2 regions of the Bradyrhizobium sp. NBAIM08 genome follow, and region 2 is predicted to be linked to the other one. Evidence: predicted binding sites of a transcription regulator. Region 2 holds the regulator's gene; the other holds the start of a gene.
What was found. Region 2 encodes LexA, which represses DNA repair genes until DNA is damaged. Its sites were predicted from a motif close to TGTTCNNNNTGTGTTCNG; they were not measured.
Positions count from the first base shown of each region.

Region 1: I6F37_RS00290 (single-stranded DNA-binding protein) is a predicted target of LexA. The motif match lies at 4,405-4,422, and genes of this name have one in related genera.

Region 1 covers NZ_JADYVR010000001.1:57,341-65,101, reverse strand. The annotation lists gene uvrA (excinuclease ABC subunit UvrA) at 1-1,165, opposite strand, end outside; gene I6F37_RS00305 (outer membrane protein) at 1,440-2,195, opposite strand; gene I6F37_RS00300 (outer membrane protein) at 2,420-3,118, opposite strand; gene I6F37_RS00295 (outer membrane protein) at 3,357-4,139, opposite strand; gene I6F37_RS00290 (single-stranded DNA-binding protein) at 4,577-5,071, shown strand; gene I6F37_RS00285 (low molecular weight protein tyrosine phosphatase family protein) at 5,089-5,418, opposite strand; gene I6F37_RS00280 (DUF2306 domain-containing protein) at 5,648-6,046, shown strand; gene gyrA (DNA gyrase subunit A) at 6,216-7,761, shown strand, end outside.
Region 2 covers NZ_JADYVR010000001.1:170,939-178,699, forward strand. The annotation lists gene I6F37_RS00815 (alpha-hydroxy acid oxidase) at 1-77, shown strand, start outside; gene I6F37_RS00820 (HAD family phosphatase) at 106-729, shown strand; gene I6F37_RS00825 (hypothetical protein) at 888-1,091, shown strand; gene glp (gephyrin-like molybdotransferase Glp) at 1,311-2,519, shown strand; gene lexA (transcriptional repressor LexA) at 2,696-3,397, shown strand; gene I6F37_RS00840 (hypothetical protein) at 3,787-4,224, shown strand; gene I6F37_RS00845 (GAF domain-containing protein) at 4,438-5,379, shown strand; gene I6F37_RS00850 (ComEC/Rec2 family competence protein) at 5,389-7,662, opposite strand.

The DNA.
Region 1 (7,761 bases), 110 kb from region 2:
CCGAGCCGTAGAGAATCGCGTTTTGCGTCTTCTTCGGCAGATCCTTCCACTTGGTGTCGAGCGTGAACTTGTAGTGCTTGCCGAGCGCGGTCAGCGTCTGCACGTAATAGGGCGACGACGACTTGGCCCAGGGCGCGATCGCGCCCTTGCGCAGCGTCAGATCCTTCTCAGGGATGACGAGGTCTTCGTCGACATGCTGCTCGACGCCGAGGCCGCCGCAGGCGGGGCAGGCGCCGTAGGGATTGTTGAAGGAGAACAGGCGCGGCTCGATCTCGGGGATGGTGAAGCCGGAGACCGGGCAGGCGAACTTTTCCGAGAACAGGATGCGCTCGGGCCCGCTCTTGTCGTGGATTTTCGCGGTCTTCTTCTTTTCCTCCGCAGGCGCAGCCGCCGCGGGCGCATCGGCGAACTCGACGACGGCAAGGCCTTCGGCGAGCTTTAGCGCGGTCTCAAAGCTCTCGGCGAGGCGCTGGCCGATATCGGCACGCACCACGATGCGATCGACCACCACGTCGATATCGTGCGGGAATTTCTTGTCGAGGCTAGGAGCTTCCGCCAGCTCATGGAAGGTGCCGTCGATCTTGACGCGCTGAAAGCCCTTCTTGAGCCATTCGGCGAGCTCCTTCCTGTACTCGCCCTTGCGGCCGCGCACGACGGGGGCGAGCAGATAGAGGCGGGTACCCTCGGGCAGCGCCAACACGCGGTCGACCATCTGCGAGACGGTCTGGCTCTCGATCGGCAGGCCTGTGGCCGGCGAATAGGGTACGCCGACGCGGGCCCAGAGCAGGCGCATGTAGTCGTAGATTTCGGTGACGGTGCCGACGGTCGAGCGCGGGTTCTTCGACGTCGTCTTCTGCTCGATCGAGATCGCCGGCGACAGGCCGTCGATCTGGTCGACGTCGGGCTTCTGCATCATCTCCAGGAACTGGCGGGCATAGGCCGACAGCGATTCGACGTAGCGGCGCTGGCCCTCGGCATAGATGGTGTCGAAGGCGAGCGAGGATTTGCCGGAGCCGGATAGCCCGGTGAACACCACCAGCTTGTCGCGGGGAATCTCGACGTCGATATTCTTGAGGTTGTGCTCGCGCGCGCCGCGGATCGTAATTGCGCGCAGGCTGGAGCCCGCGTTCTGTTGTTGGCGCTTCGCCTTGATCACTTCATCCATCCGAGTTGCCCTCAAGGAAGCCCAAAGGTGCGCGATCGCGCCAACAAAAAAGGCGCGCTGCGCCCGGAACCGGGATCGGCGCCGATGGGTATGGCAGCGAACGTAGGAAGAACGGCGGCGGATTTCCAGTGGGACTTGCGAATCGTCAACGGATTGTTGGCGTGCTGGCGGGATCTGGCAGCAGGAACGCGCGGAACCGCTCGCGGAGCACCCAGCCAAAACAAAGAGGCCGGCGCGAGGCCGGCCTTTCGTGACGATGTGACGTCGATCGTGATCAGTACTTCGCGACCACCGGGCCACCGAAGGTGTAGTTGAGTCGAACGGTAGCCATGTCCACGTCCTGCTTGATGCTGTCGGTGCGAGTGGTCACGCCGAGGAAGGTGAAGGTCTCGTTGTGCCTGCCCATGAACAGGTGGTTGTATTCGACACCGACCGACCAGTTCGGAGCGAAGCCGAATTCTATGCCGGTGCCGACGGTACCGCCCCAGCGCGTTTCGTTCGCGGTGTCGAGCGTAACGCCGCCAAAACTACCAGTGTACTTGTTGTGAGTGACGGCAGCGCCGCCCTTCACGTACCAAAGCACGTTGTTCCAGGCATAACCGACCTGGCCAGTGAAGAGGCCAATGGCGTCGATCCTGGTCTCGTTCACCAGCGGCGCGAGCGCGGCAGGCGAGCTGATGTTCGAACCCTTCAGGTCAGCCCAGTCGCCCTGGGCTTCGAGACCGAACACCCAGTTGGCGGACTGCCAGCGATAACCGATCTGGCCGCCGACGAGTGCGCCGGTCGCATTGTGACAACCTTCGGCCACCGCCGGAGCGACCACGAAGGGGCCGACACTGGTGAGATCCCAACAGTTGCGGCTCCAGCCACCGCCGGCGTTGGCGCCGAGGTAGAAACCGCTCCAGTTGTACACCGCGATCGGTGCCACCGGAGCCTTGGTGTAGGGGCGGGCCGCCAAATCGGCCGCCGAGGCCGGTGCCAACGCGCTGAGTGCGAACAAGCTGGCCGAAGCCAGCAAAAGCTTCTTCATATCCATTCCCCACTTCCATTTCTCATTCCGGTCTTCCGGAGAGCGGAAGAGCAGCGGACCTTATGACTCAAGCAACGTCATTGCTTTTACACCATTGAAGCCAAAGGTTGTGTCACCCAGCGGCCACACCCCTTCGAAAAGCGCGAGCGAACGGGCGGCCGCAACAAACAAAAAGGCCGGCGCGAGGCCGGCCTTTCGTGACGATGATGCGTCAGAGACGAAGCTCAGTACTTGGCGACGACCGGGCCGCCGAAGTGGTAGTTCACGCCGACCTGCACGGTGTGGAGGTCGAGAGTGCCGGTGTTGACCGGGAAGACGCCCGAGAAGTAGGTCTCGCCGCCCAGGCTGCGATAGAGGTACTCGCCCTTGACCGACCAGTTCGGAGCAAACATCGCCTCGACGCCCGCGCCGACCGTCCAGCCCGAATGGAACTGGCTCTCCGAGAGGCTCAGAACAGGGGGCGCGCTGACGCTGATCTTGTTGTTGATCCAGGCGTAACCACCCGTGGCGTACAGCAGGACGCTCGGGGAAGCGAGCCAGCCGATGCGACCACGCACGGTGCCGAGCGCGTCGATACGCGAACTGACCGTCGTGGGAACGAGGGCGCCACCAAAATCAACAAGACCGGTCGCCGAGGCGTTTACGTCAGCCCACGCGCCATCAGCTTCGATGCCGAACACGACGTTGGAGGTCTGCCAGTTGTAGCCAACGGTGCCGCCGACGAAACCGCCCTGCATGCGCGGATCATCGGAGCTGTTTTCCCAGGCGCCGCCACCGACGATACCCAGGTAAAAGCCGGTCCAGTTGTAGACCGAGGCCACAGGCGCGGGGGCCTTGGTGTAGGGGCGGGCTGCCAGATCAGCAGCCGAAGCGGGGGCCGCAAGGGCGAATACACAGGCCGAAGCCAACAAAACCTTCTTCATTTTCAACTTAATCCCAGTCCCAGTTTCTGTTGTTGCCTTCCGTGGCGGAAGGGCAGCGGACTCAAACGGCCCAACTGACGCCGTCTTTACACCACCAAAGCCGCAAGTTGTGTCTCCGAAAAGCCACAACAGCGGAAAAGGTGATGGTTGCTGACTTATTTACGTCCAGGCATGTGCCGAAAAAAAGAAGGGCCGGCGCTGGGGCCGGCCCTTCGTTTCGCTCACGATAGGTGGGATATCAGTACCTCGCGACCAGCGGGCCGCCGAAGCGATAGTTCAAGCGGACCAGACCCATGTCGACGTCCTGACTGATGCGATCGCTCCCGAAGGCAACGCCCGCAGGCGTCGTGAAGGCGATCGTACGGTCGCCGAGGAAGATGTGGTTGTACTCGACGCCGAGCGTCCAGTTCGGAGCAAATCCGAATTCCAGGCCGGCGCCAACGGTGCCGCCCCAGCGGGTCTCGCGAGCCGACGCCAGCAGCGTGCCGGCGCCAGGCGTGCCAGGAGCGGCATAGACGTCGTACTTGTCCCCGACTACGGCGGCGCCGCCCTTCACATAGAGCAGCACGTTGTTCCAGGCATAACCGACCTGGCCCGTGATCAGGCCAAAAGCATCGATGTGAGAGCGGTTACGATCACCGGTGACCAAAGCGCTTCCAGGGAAGAGGAGGCTGACGTTGTCCCCCGAGAAGTCAGCCCAGTTGCCCTGGCCCTCGAGGCCGAACACCCAATTGGCCGACTGCCAGCGGTAGCCGATCTGACCACCGACCGTGCCGCCGGTCGCATCGTGACAGCCTTCAGCCACCAGAACGCCCGTGACCGGGGTCACGAAGTCCCAGCACTTGCGGCTCGTGCCGCCGCCGCCGTTGACGCCGATGTAGAAGCCGCTCCAGTCGTAAACCGCGGCGACCGCCGGGGCCGGAGCCTTGGTGTAGGGACGCGCAGCCATATCCGCCGCGCTTGCCGGAGCCGACAGCCCCAATGCCATTGCACTGATTACGCCGAAAAGAATCTTATTCATTGCAGTCTCCCCAAGTTTCGTCCGCTTCATGAAAGTCCCTGAAGCGGCTGATCAGACGCGACACCCATATGAATCAATTCCAAGGCAAAGGTAGCCTAAGGAAAGGGCAGAGTCCGTCTCCGGAAAGCCACACTCGCCAGACTATTGACAGGTTCCATCTTGATGAATGTTAAGAGTTTTTTCCTATTCAAGGGAACTCGAAAAGGTTCCATTCGGGGCTGACGTTTTTCGCGGCACGCGGGAAAATGTCTGCCCGCCCATGATGAAGAACAAATCTGGAACAAACGTGCGCGCGATGCTATATGTGGGGATAACCTTGGGGGTGGCAGGCTGATCGGTGTCCGCAAGCGTATAGGGTCGCCCTGGCGGGCGCAGAGGAACGCGGGCAGCGGATTCGCCCTTTTGAAATTCAGTGGCATTCGGAGTGGAGAGCGGCGATGGCGGGAAGCGTCAACAAGGTCATTCTGGTTGGAAATCTCGGCAAGGATCCCGAAATCCGCCGCACCCAGGACGGGCGGCCGATCGCGAATTTGAGCATCGCGACCTCGGAGACCTGGCGCGACAAGAACACCGGCGAGCGCAAGGAGAAGACCGAGTGGCATCGCGTCGTGATCTTCTCTGAGCCGCTTTGCAAGATCGTCGAACAGTATCTGAAGAAGGGCGCAAAGGTTTACATCGAAGGCGCGCTCCAGACCCGCAAGTACACCGACCAGAGCGGCGTCGAGAAATACTCGACCGAGGTCGTGCTGCAGGGCTTCAACTCAACGCTGACGATGCTGGACGGCCGCGGTGGCGGCGGCGGAGGTGGCAGCTTCGGCGACGAGCCGGGCGGCGACTTCGGCTCCTCCGGACCCGTCAGCAGCGCGCCGCGCCGTCCCGTTGCCGCCGGCGGCGGCCGCAACAGCGACATGGACGACGACATCCCGTTCTAGGACTTCGGAAGAGGCGGCTAGTCTCGGCGCAGATAACGGCCAACTCGGTTTTCAAGGATCCGCACCAGGACAGGATCCATGAATTCATAGTCGTCCGGAATGTCGAGACAGATGACCCGTTTGTTGTACAAGCTGGAGCGGAATTTCCGGTTCAGCTTGGTCCGGTGGGTCTTTTCCATGACGAAGATGACGTCGGCCCATTCAATCTGCTCGGCGGACAGCAAGACGTCCGCGCCGTTCGAAATGCCGGCCGAGTCGGTCTCGATCCCGGGCCAGGTCGAAAACACCTGCTCGGCGGTAGGGCTGCGGAGGCGATTGGCGCTGCAGACGAAAAGGACGTTGGTCACTTTGCCGCTCTCGGAGACGATCGGTCAGGTATCGGCGGGATGATTGGTCAGTGCTTTTCGGGCGGGCTTCCGAGAGTTCCTGCTACATAAATACAGTTCTTTGGTCGACGGCTTTTCCGGCCTAAGCTTATGTGCGCCTCAAGTCTTCGGCGAGATGTGATGTGAATGATATTAACTTTCATGTTAATCATACTCACATCAGTCTCCGCCGGACACGAGGAAGCCCTGCATGAGCCTTGCGCCGCTGCTTGAGGCCGCGCCGGTGGTCCCGCTGCATGCCTTTGCCGCAATGGCCGCCCTTGTGCTTGGCCTCTTCCAGTTCTCCGCCCCCAAGGGCACGCTGCCGCACCGGACTATCGGCTGGATCTGGGTGGTCCTGATGGTGTTCGTGGCCGCCTCGTCGTTCTGGATCCACGAGATCCGTCTGGTCGGGCCGTTCAGCCCGATCCATGTCTTGTCGATCTTCACCCTGGCGGTGCTGCCGCTGGCGGTATGGCGTGCGCGCACCCATCGCGTCGCCGACCACCGGCGGATGATGATCTTCATCTTTTTCGGCGCCCTGGTGGTGGCGGGACTGTTCACGCTGGTGCCTGGGCGCATCATGCACCGGGTGACTTTCGGGGCGTGAGAGCCGGTTCCGCCCAGTCCGTTCCGGCCTCGTCCGCGGCCGTGGCGCGAAGGGCGTAAGTCTCTGGAAAAACAGTCGGAAAAAGCGCTTCCCCAGAGCTCGGCAAGGGTGGTTATCAGGGGTGTGATGCGCTATATGATTCCCAGATAAAACCTCACCGGATTTCCCCTTGGCTGACGACGATAACAAGCCCGGCGACCAGCCGGCGCAACCCTCGGACATTCGCCCCGTCTCCATCCTCGACGAGATGAAGAAGTCCTACCTCGATTACGCCATGAGCGTGATCGTGTCGCGCGCGCTGCCCGATGCGCGCGACGGCCTGAAGCCGGTGCATCGGCGCATCCTGTTCTCGATGAACGAGCAGGGCTTCACGCCCGACAAGAAGCACAAGAAGTCCGCCGGTATCGTCGGTGACGTCATGGGTAAATACCACCCTCATGGCGACCAGGCGATCTACGACGCGCTGGTGCGCATGGCGCAGGACTTCTCGATGCGCGAGTTGCTGGTGGACGGGCAGGGCAATTTCGGCTCGGTCGACGGCGACCCGGCGGCGGCCATGCGCTACACCGAGTCCCGCCTGACCAAGATCGCGCTGAAGCTGCTTGAGGACATCGACAGCGACACCGTCGACTTCCAGGACAATTACGACGGTTCCGAGAAGGAGCCGGTGGTCCTGCCGGCGCGGTTCCCGAACCTGCTGGTCAACGGCGCGGGCGGCATTGCCGTCGGCATGGCGACCAACATCCCGCCGCACAATCTCGGCGAGGTGATCGACGCCTGTATTGCGCTGATCGACAATCCCTCGCTGACCATCGACGAGCTCATCAACATCATTCCCGGCCCGGATTTCCCGACTGGCGGCATCATCCTTGGACGCCAGGGCATCCGCAGCGCCTACCATCTCGGCCGTGGCTCCATCGTGATGCGCGGCAAGGTCACGTTCGAGACCATTCGCAAGGATCGAGAGGCGATCGTCATCACCGAGATTCCGTATCAGGTGAACAAGGCGACGATGGTCGAGCGCATCGCCGAGCTCTACAAGGAAAAGAAGATCGAGGGCATCTCCGACCTGCGCGACGAGTCCGACCGCGAGGGCTATCGCGTCGTCGTCGAGCTCAAGCGCGACGCCGTGCCCGACGTGGTACTGAACCAGCTCTACAAGTTCACCCCGCTGCAGACGAGCTTCGGCGTCAACGCGGTTGCGCTCGATTCCGGGCGTCCGCAGACGATGAACTTGAAGGATATGTTGACGATCTTCGTCGGCTTCCGCGAGCAGGTCGTTACCCGGCGCACCAAGTACAAGCTGCGCAAGGCGCGTGAGCGCGCCCATGAGCAGGTCGGCCTCGCCATCGCGGTCGCCAACATCGACGAGATCATCAAGGTGATCCGCACCTCGCCGACACCGGCGGCGGCCCGTGACACCCTGATGACGCGTGATTGGCCCGCGCGCGACGTCGAGGACATCATCACGCTGATCGATGACCCGCGTCACCGGATCAACGAGGACGGCACGATCCGCCTCTCGCTGGAGCAGGCGAGGGCGATCCTCGAATTGCGTCTCGCACGTCTCACCGCGCTCGGCCGCGACGAGATTGGCGGCGAGCTGTCGAAGCTCGCCGGGGAGATCGGCGACTATCTCGCGATCCTGCGCTCACGCGCGCGCATCCTGGACATCATCAAGACCGAGCTTGCCGAGGTGAAGACCGAGTTCGCCA
Region 2 (7,761 bases):
ATCCGGCGGCCGCCACCAACGCGCCCAGCGTGTTCAGCGCGTTCCCGCTGTTCGACCACGAGCCCTATCGTTACTGACGCGCCATACCGAAGTGAAAAGGACGCAATGACATCGCTCTCTCCCGGCAGCGCGGATGCGCTGCTGTTCGACCTCGGGCGCGTTGTGCTCGACATCGACTTCTCCAAGGCGATCGCCTGCTGGGCGGGACATGCCGGCTGCCAGCCCGAGGCCATCATCGCGCGCTATGTGCGCGACGAGGCCTACCGGTTGCACGAGATGGGCAAGATCAGCGATGGGGACTATTTCGCCTCGCTGCGGTCCTCGCTCGGGATCGGCATCTCGGATGCGCAATTCCTGGAAGGCTGGAACGCGATTTTCGCCGGCGAGATGCCTGATATCGCCGAGCTGTTGCCGCGGGCGGCGAAGCAGATGCCGCTCTATGCCTTCTCCAACACCAATCGGCCGCACGTCGACTATTTCTCGAAGGAATATGCCGGTCTGCTCGGCCATTTCCGCGAGCTGTATCTGTCCTCCAGCATCGGCCTGCGCAAACCGGATGCCGAGGCCTTCGACCATGTCGTGGCGGCGATCGGCGTGCCGGCCGAGCGCATCGTGTTCTTCGACGACCTCGCCGAGAACATCGAGGGAGCGCGGGCGCGCGGGTTGACCGCCGTGCATGTCACCTCGCCGCGTGATGTCGGGAACGCATTGAAAGCACTGGGGATCTGAGCCGCGGGAAAGCCCGGAGCGCGCTCACTTGCCGGAACAAAAACTGCTGAAAATGTGGAACCTGATCACTTTGTGCATTTTTATACAGAGTTCCGGGAACGGAATACCACCCTTCGGACTCATGAGTCCGTTGGGACTTCTACATTGGACTGATCGACGTGCTGGGCAAGACCTATCTCACCAAGCAAGCCTCTCTCCTGCTCGAATTCGCCAGAACCACCTCGGATTCTGACCTCTCCGCCAAGCTGATCAGCAAGGCCGCCGACCTAAAATCCCAGGCGGACCCGCTGCCGGACAAGGATCAGGGTCCCAAGCCGCCCGACGTCGCGGACATCAGTCCGGGCGATCCGACGGGGCGTTGAACGATGTTGGCCGTGGCGCTCGTCATTCTCGTCCTTGCCATGGCAATCCTCGTTCCGGTCTGTCTCGCCTTCCGCATCATGCCGCGGCGGAGTTGAGCCGACCTCCTCCACCCCGCGATCACGCAGGATAAATCATCCCGCGTGCTGCTTTGCCTCACGCCTGCACTCGGCTAGAACTCTCGCCGCCCATTGACTGATGTGCTCAGCAGGAGTTCGCCCGTGGCCCTGATGCCGGTTTCTGACGCGCTTGCCGCGGTGCTGGCCGGCGTCGAGCCGCTGGCTGAACAGATGGTTTGCCTCGACGAGGCCTACCATCGTGTGCTCGCCCGCGATGTCGCGGCGCGGCGCACGCAGCCGCCGGAGGCGATGTCGGCGATGGACGGCTATGCCGTACGCACGGCCGACGCGGCAAACGATTCGAGGTTGACCGTCGTCGGCGAGGTCGCGGCGGGCCGGCCGTTCGCGGGAAGCGTCGGCCCCGGCGAAGCCGTGCGGATCTTCACCGGCGGCGTCGTTCCCGACGGCGCCGATGCCGTCGTGATCCAGGAGGACACGGCTGCCGACGGCAAACATGTGACGATCAAGGAAGCCGCCAGTTTCGGCCGGCACATCCGCCCTGCAGGCGTCGACTTCCGCGAAGGCGACGTGCTGCTGCGCAAGGGAATCCGCCTCACCGAGCGCGATCTCGCCCTTGCCGCCGGAATGAATCATCCGCATCTCGCCGTCATCCGCCGCCCGAGGGTTGCCGTTCTCGCCACCGGCGACGAGCTCGTGATGCCGGGCACCACGCCTGGTCGCGGCCAGATCGTCTATTCCAACGGCTATGCCCTGCATGCGCTCGCCCGCAGCGAGGGCGCCGAGACCATCGACCTCGGAATTGCCGCCGATACACTGGAGGCGACGTCCGCCGGCATCCGCCGCGCGCGCGAGAGCGGCGCCGACATCCTGATCACGACCGGCGGTGCCTCGGTCGGCGACCACGACCTGGTCCAGCAGGCGCTCAAGGGCGAAGGCATCGCGATGGCGTTCTGGAAGATCGCGATCCGGCCGGGCAAGCCGATGATGCACGGTCGGATAGGCGCGATGCGCGTGATTGGCCTGCCCGGCAATCCCGTGTCGTCCTACGTGTGCGCCTTCCTGTTCATGGTCCCCTTGATTCGCGCCCTGTCGGGCCGTTCAGCGATTCATCATCGGCGCGAGCGCGCCGTGCTGGGCCGCGATCTCGCCGCCAACGACCAGCGCGAGGACTATCTGCGTGCGCGGCTGGAGGAGCGCGACGACGGCACGCGCGTCGCCCTTCCGGTCAGCCATCAGGACTCCTCCCTTCTTGCGAATCTCGCTGCGGCACAGGTACTTCTGGTGCGCGCACCGTTCGCGCCGAAGGCCGAGGCAGGCACGCCTTGCGAGGTGCTCCGGCTGCCCGTCTGAGCCGCCCAGCCACACGCATTCCGCGAGCTTGGCCGCGTTCACCATAAATTAAGCAGTTGCGGAACACATATCGAACATATAGTGTCCGTTCATGATTTGTTTCGAGGATGTAGCGGCTTAGTGCCGGCTTCATCGTGTCGGAATCGAACGACATCAACCGGGGGACTTTGGTCGAGATGTTGACGCGCAAACAATACGAGCTTCTGCGGTTCATCAGCGAACGTCTGAAGGAAAGCGGCGTGCCGCCGTCCTTCGACGAGATGAAGGATGCGCTCGACCTGCGCTCGAAGTCAGGCATCCATCGCCTGATCACTGCGCTCGAGGAGCGCGGCTTCATTCGCCGCCTGCCCAACCGCGCCCGTGCCATCGAGGTGATCAAGCTGCCCGAGCTCCAGGCCGCCGCCGGCAATCGCCGTGGCTTCACCCCGAGCGTGATCGAGGGCAATCTCGGCAAGGTGCGCGCGAGCTCCAGCCCGCCCGCGGACGAGGGCGAGCGCCCCGTCGCGGTGCCCGTGATGGGCCGCATCGCCGCCGGCACGCCGATCGAGGCGCTGCAGACCCGCAGCCATACCATCAGCGTGCCGCCGGACATGCTCGGCTCGGGCGAGCACTACGCGCTCGAAGTGCGCGGCGATTCGATGGTCGAGGCCGGCATCCTCGACGGCGACATGGCGCTGATCCAGCGCAACGAGACCGCAAATACCGGCGACATCGTGGTGGCATTGATCGACGACGAGGAGGCCACGCTCAAGCGCTTCCGCCGCCGCGGCGCCTCGATCGCGCTTGAGCCCGCCAATGCCGCCTACGAGGTCCGCATTCTTCCGCCGAACCGCGTGAAGATCCAGGGCAAGCTGATCGGGCTTTACCGGAAGTACTGATACGGGAAACATCAAGCGCCGCGCGCGTTTCGATCGGCATCGGCGATCCAGGATCGGAGCGGATACTTGTCCGCTCCGGCTGGACGGTTTCTCTGGTTCTGCGCCGGCTGTCCGGTCCATCCTCCCGCGCGACATTCGCCCGCGCAGGCGCACAGCAATCTCGCTCTGCTTCACCGGTAGAGTTGTGCCGGCAGTGCTGATAGCTCCGGCCGAATGCAAGGACGCGAGGTTTGTTCCTATCGAATCCGGGAAAGATAATGTGATCGCGCGCTGCGGACGCGAGCCGCAGATTTGCCCATAACCGAGCAGAGCGTTGTATGCTTCCACTCTGATAGAGGCCTGCGCCTCGAAAGAGACGCGGGTCGCTATCCCAGCATGAGGAGCACCCGATGTGTGACTACAGCCTGCATGCCGTCGCGACGCGCCCCGCCGAAGTCGGCGAGACGATCGTCACGACAACCTTCCGCGGCACCTCGACGCGCGGTTTCGCTTCCGAAGCCGATCCCTCCGTCGCGGTCTGTCTGCTGCCGGGGACGGAGCTCGCTTTCGCCGACAATGTCCGCTACGACAACCGCTGGATCTGGACGCGCACCGTGAACTCTCGCGTCGGCAAGTTCGGCAAGATCGACCCGCACATTCCCGATCGCCATCATGACGCGATCGAATTCCCCGACGGCAAATACGTGCTGGTGACGCAGCTCGTCGAAGGCCAGCGCGCGACCGTGCTGCAATTGCCGGTGACGCAGCCGGTGCCCGAGCGCGAGCACAAGCCGCAGATCGTCGCCGAGACGCGGCCGCCCACGATCACGCGCTTGCCGATCGGCTGACGCCCTGCGCCCGACGGGGCGAGGCCCGGATTGAAATTACCGTCGCCGGCCGAGGCCGGCGAGCCCGGTGAGTTTGTGTTTCAGGACATTCGATCGGCGAGCCTCCGCGCCTCGTCGCCGCACGAAGTTTGAGCCGTCCTGCCTGAATTTTGAACGTCCGCTCCGCAGCCAGATGACCGATGCTGCAATGGCTTGAGGCGGCGGACAGGCTCCATGAAGACCTTCATTCGCGTCGTTGAACTCTGGGTACCCGACCGGGCGCGCATGCGGCTGGAATTCGGCGGCGGCCTCTACGACGAAGGGCTGTCCGCGTTCAAGGCCGTCAGCGAAGAGCTGCACTTCGGATATGACGAGGGACTTCCAGGCAAGGCCTGGGCCTGTGCCCACCCCGTCATCCTCACGAAATTCGCCAACTCCTATTTCAAGCGGACCGATCAGGCCGTTGCGGCCGGCCTCACCTGTGGCGTGGCGGTGCCGGTGTTCGCGGGCGAATTCCTGCAAGCCGTGCTGGTGCTGTTCTGCGGCGACGACGAGGCGCATGTCGGCGCGATCGAGCTCTGGCACAACGATCCTGATCTCTCGCATGAGATGGGGCTCGTCGATGGCTATTACGGCACGGCGGACATGTTCGAATTCAACTCCCGCCACACCAGATTTCCGCGCGGATTCGGCCTGCCCGGACGTACATGGAAGGCGGGCCTGCCGCTGATCATCAAGGACCTGCACGACGCCAAGAGCTTCCTGCGCTGGGAGGACGCCGCCAAGGTCGGGATCAATCTCGGCGTAGGCGTGCCCTATCGAACCGGCACCGACCAGACCTGGGTCATGACATTCCTCTCCGCGCAGGCAACGCCGATTGCGCGACGCTTCGAGATCTGGGTCCCGAACGAGGCCCGTTCGGCGCTGGTCTTTCGCGCCGGCGATTGCAGCGCGCAGATCGACCTTGCCGCACGCTATGCGGCGCAGTCCATCGCCAGGGGCGAAGGCAGCATCGGCGGCGCCTGGGCCGTCGGCATGCCCGCGCTCAACGACGAGCTCACCCGTGACGGCTCGATCGCCGGCTCCGAAGCCCGCGCAGCCGGGCTGAGCCGAATGGTGGCCCTGCCGGTCATCGGCGACGCAAGGCTTAGCGCCGTGCTGGCTTGGTATTTGTAATCGCCCGCGTCAATCGTCGGCCTGCAAGTCGGCCTCCGACGGCGTTGCGTCCCGGTTGCGGGGCACGGCCGTCTTCGGCACGAGGCTGCCGTCGAAATCTCCCTCGCCGGCGCCGGCCGGCAACCAGGGACGGCTTGCCCCTCGCGCCCTCACCGCCTGCACCGAAAAACCCTCTCCGCTTCGCGTCAAGGCCAGCGCGCCCTGGCTGGCAAGACGCGCCCGATCGACCACCATCGCCGCGCAATCGGACGGCGCGGGCCGCGCCGTCACCACCAGCGCGGCGCGGCTGCAATCATCGGCCAGCGCGTCGATGCGCGTCGCCAACGCGATCAGCCTTCCGTCCGCGAGCGGCGCCACGCAGCCGGTCTCGTCACACGACACCCCACTCGCCAACGAGGCGTTGCCGGCATCGCGCGGATCGGCATCGGCAGCCAACCACTCCTTCAGCAGGAAGCTGTCCTTGCTGGCGCGGATCACCTGCAAGCGCCCATCCCCGCCCCGGATCGCGACGCTCGCGCCATCCCCGGCAATCAGGATATCGGGCTGCCGCACCGACAGTCCCCAGAGGATCGCTGCCAGCAGCACCAGGGCGCCGGACCAGCGCAAGGGCGTGCGCAACAGGCCCATCACGATGAGCCCGAGGCTCGCTGCGATCAGCGGCGCGATCCCGAAGGCGGGAATGCGGCCGACGGCGCCCGGCAGGGCCGCCACCCAGCGCGCGACCAGGACCATCCACTCGATGCCGATCCCCATCACCCACCAGAACACGCCGTCGAGCCCGAAGGGCGCCGCGAGCAGCCCCAACAGCCCGGCCGGCATCACCAGCGCCGAGACCACCGGCATGGCGCCGAGATTGGCGAGCACGCCGTATGGGGTCACGCGATGGAAGTGGAAGGCGGCGTATGGCGTGGTCGCGAGCCCCGCGATCAGCGAGGCCAGGAACAGCATCGCGATCTCCCGGCCGCCCCACAACGCGATCCGCGCAGTCGCGGAATGATCGGGCGATGCGAGCAGGTTCGGCATGCCGATCTGCACCAGCGCCACCAGCCCGAGCGTTGCCGCAAACGACATCTGGAAGCTTGGATGCACCAACGCCTCCGGCGCGACCGCAAGCACGATCAGCGCGGCAACCGCCAGCGTGCGGAAGGTGATGGCGCGGCGGTCGACCATCACTGCGATCAGCACCACCGCCGTCATGAAGAACGATCTTTGCGTCGCAACCTCCGCGCCCGACAGCAACAGGTAGAACGCGGCCGCGACCAGCGCCGCGGCGGCCGACCATTTCTTGATGGCAGAGCCGGCCGCCAGCCCCGGGATCAAGGCCAGCAGCGCGCGCACCGCGAAGAAGACGACGCCGGCGACGACCGCCATGTGATAGCCGGAGATCGACAGCACATGGCCGAGTCCCGAGACGAACATGGCATCGTTCACGGGCGCGGTGATCGCATCGCGCCGCCCCGTGAGCAGCGCCGTCGCAATCGCGCGGTTGTCGCCTTCGAGCGTTGCGCGGATGCGCGCGTCGATCGCGTCGCGCAGGCCCTGCATGAAGGCGGCATAGCGCAGCCGCAGGCCGCCGCCATCCGGCGGTGTGGACGCCGTGATCGCGCCCATCACGAAGCCGGAGGCGCCGATGCCCTGGAAGAACATGTCGCGCGAGAAATCATAGCTGCCGGGGCGCACCGGCGAGATCGGCGGCATCAGCCGCGCCTTCAATTGCACGAAGCTGCCGACCTCCGGCGCCGTGCCCTTGCGCACCGAGAGGCGGACGCGCTCGAGCTTGACGTCGCTGCGCTGCGCCTCCATCGCGCTGACGCGCAGCACGAAACGGTCGGTGCGCTCGCGGATGTCGCGCGCTTCCACGAAGCCCGACAGCGACACCGAATAGAGCGGTTTTGCCAAAACGGTGTGCGCGATACGCGCGGTCTTCCAGGTCGCCACGGCAAAACCAGCCGCGACCGCCGCGAGCATGATGGCGGGCGCAAACAGCCGGCTCCGCCGGAGCAGCACCGCGCCGAGCATTAGCGCGATGGCTGTGGCGGCAACCACCCACAGCACCGGCTCATGATCGGCGGCGAAATAAAGCGCAATGCCGCCGCCGAAGGCGACCGGCACCCACGGCAACAGCCGGCCAGGCCCGGCCTCGCCCCGAGCCCATTGGCGCAGCGTCTCGATGATCGCCGGCCAGATGCCAAAGCCCACCGGCGCAAAACCGCCGGCCGCGCGGCCGACCGGCCACGTCCCGGCAACTCCCTGGGACCGTCCTGGCCGGCCCGGCTCCGCCATTCCCCTGCACCTTACGATACGCGACGGCTGCGGAGGCTACCGGACCGTGCGGCTGCACGAATAGCGGTACGGATCGGGAACAGGCGAAGAGCGCCCTAC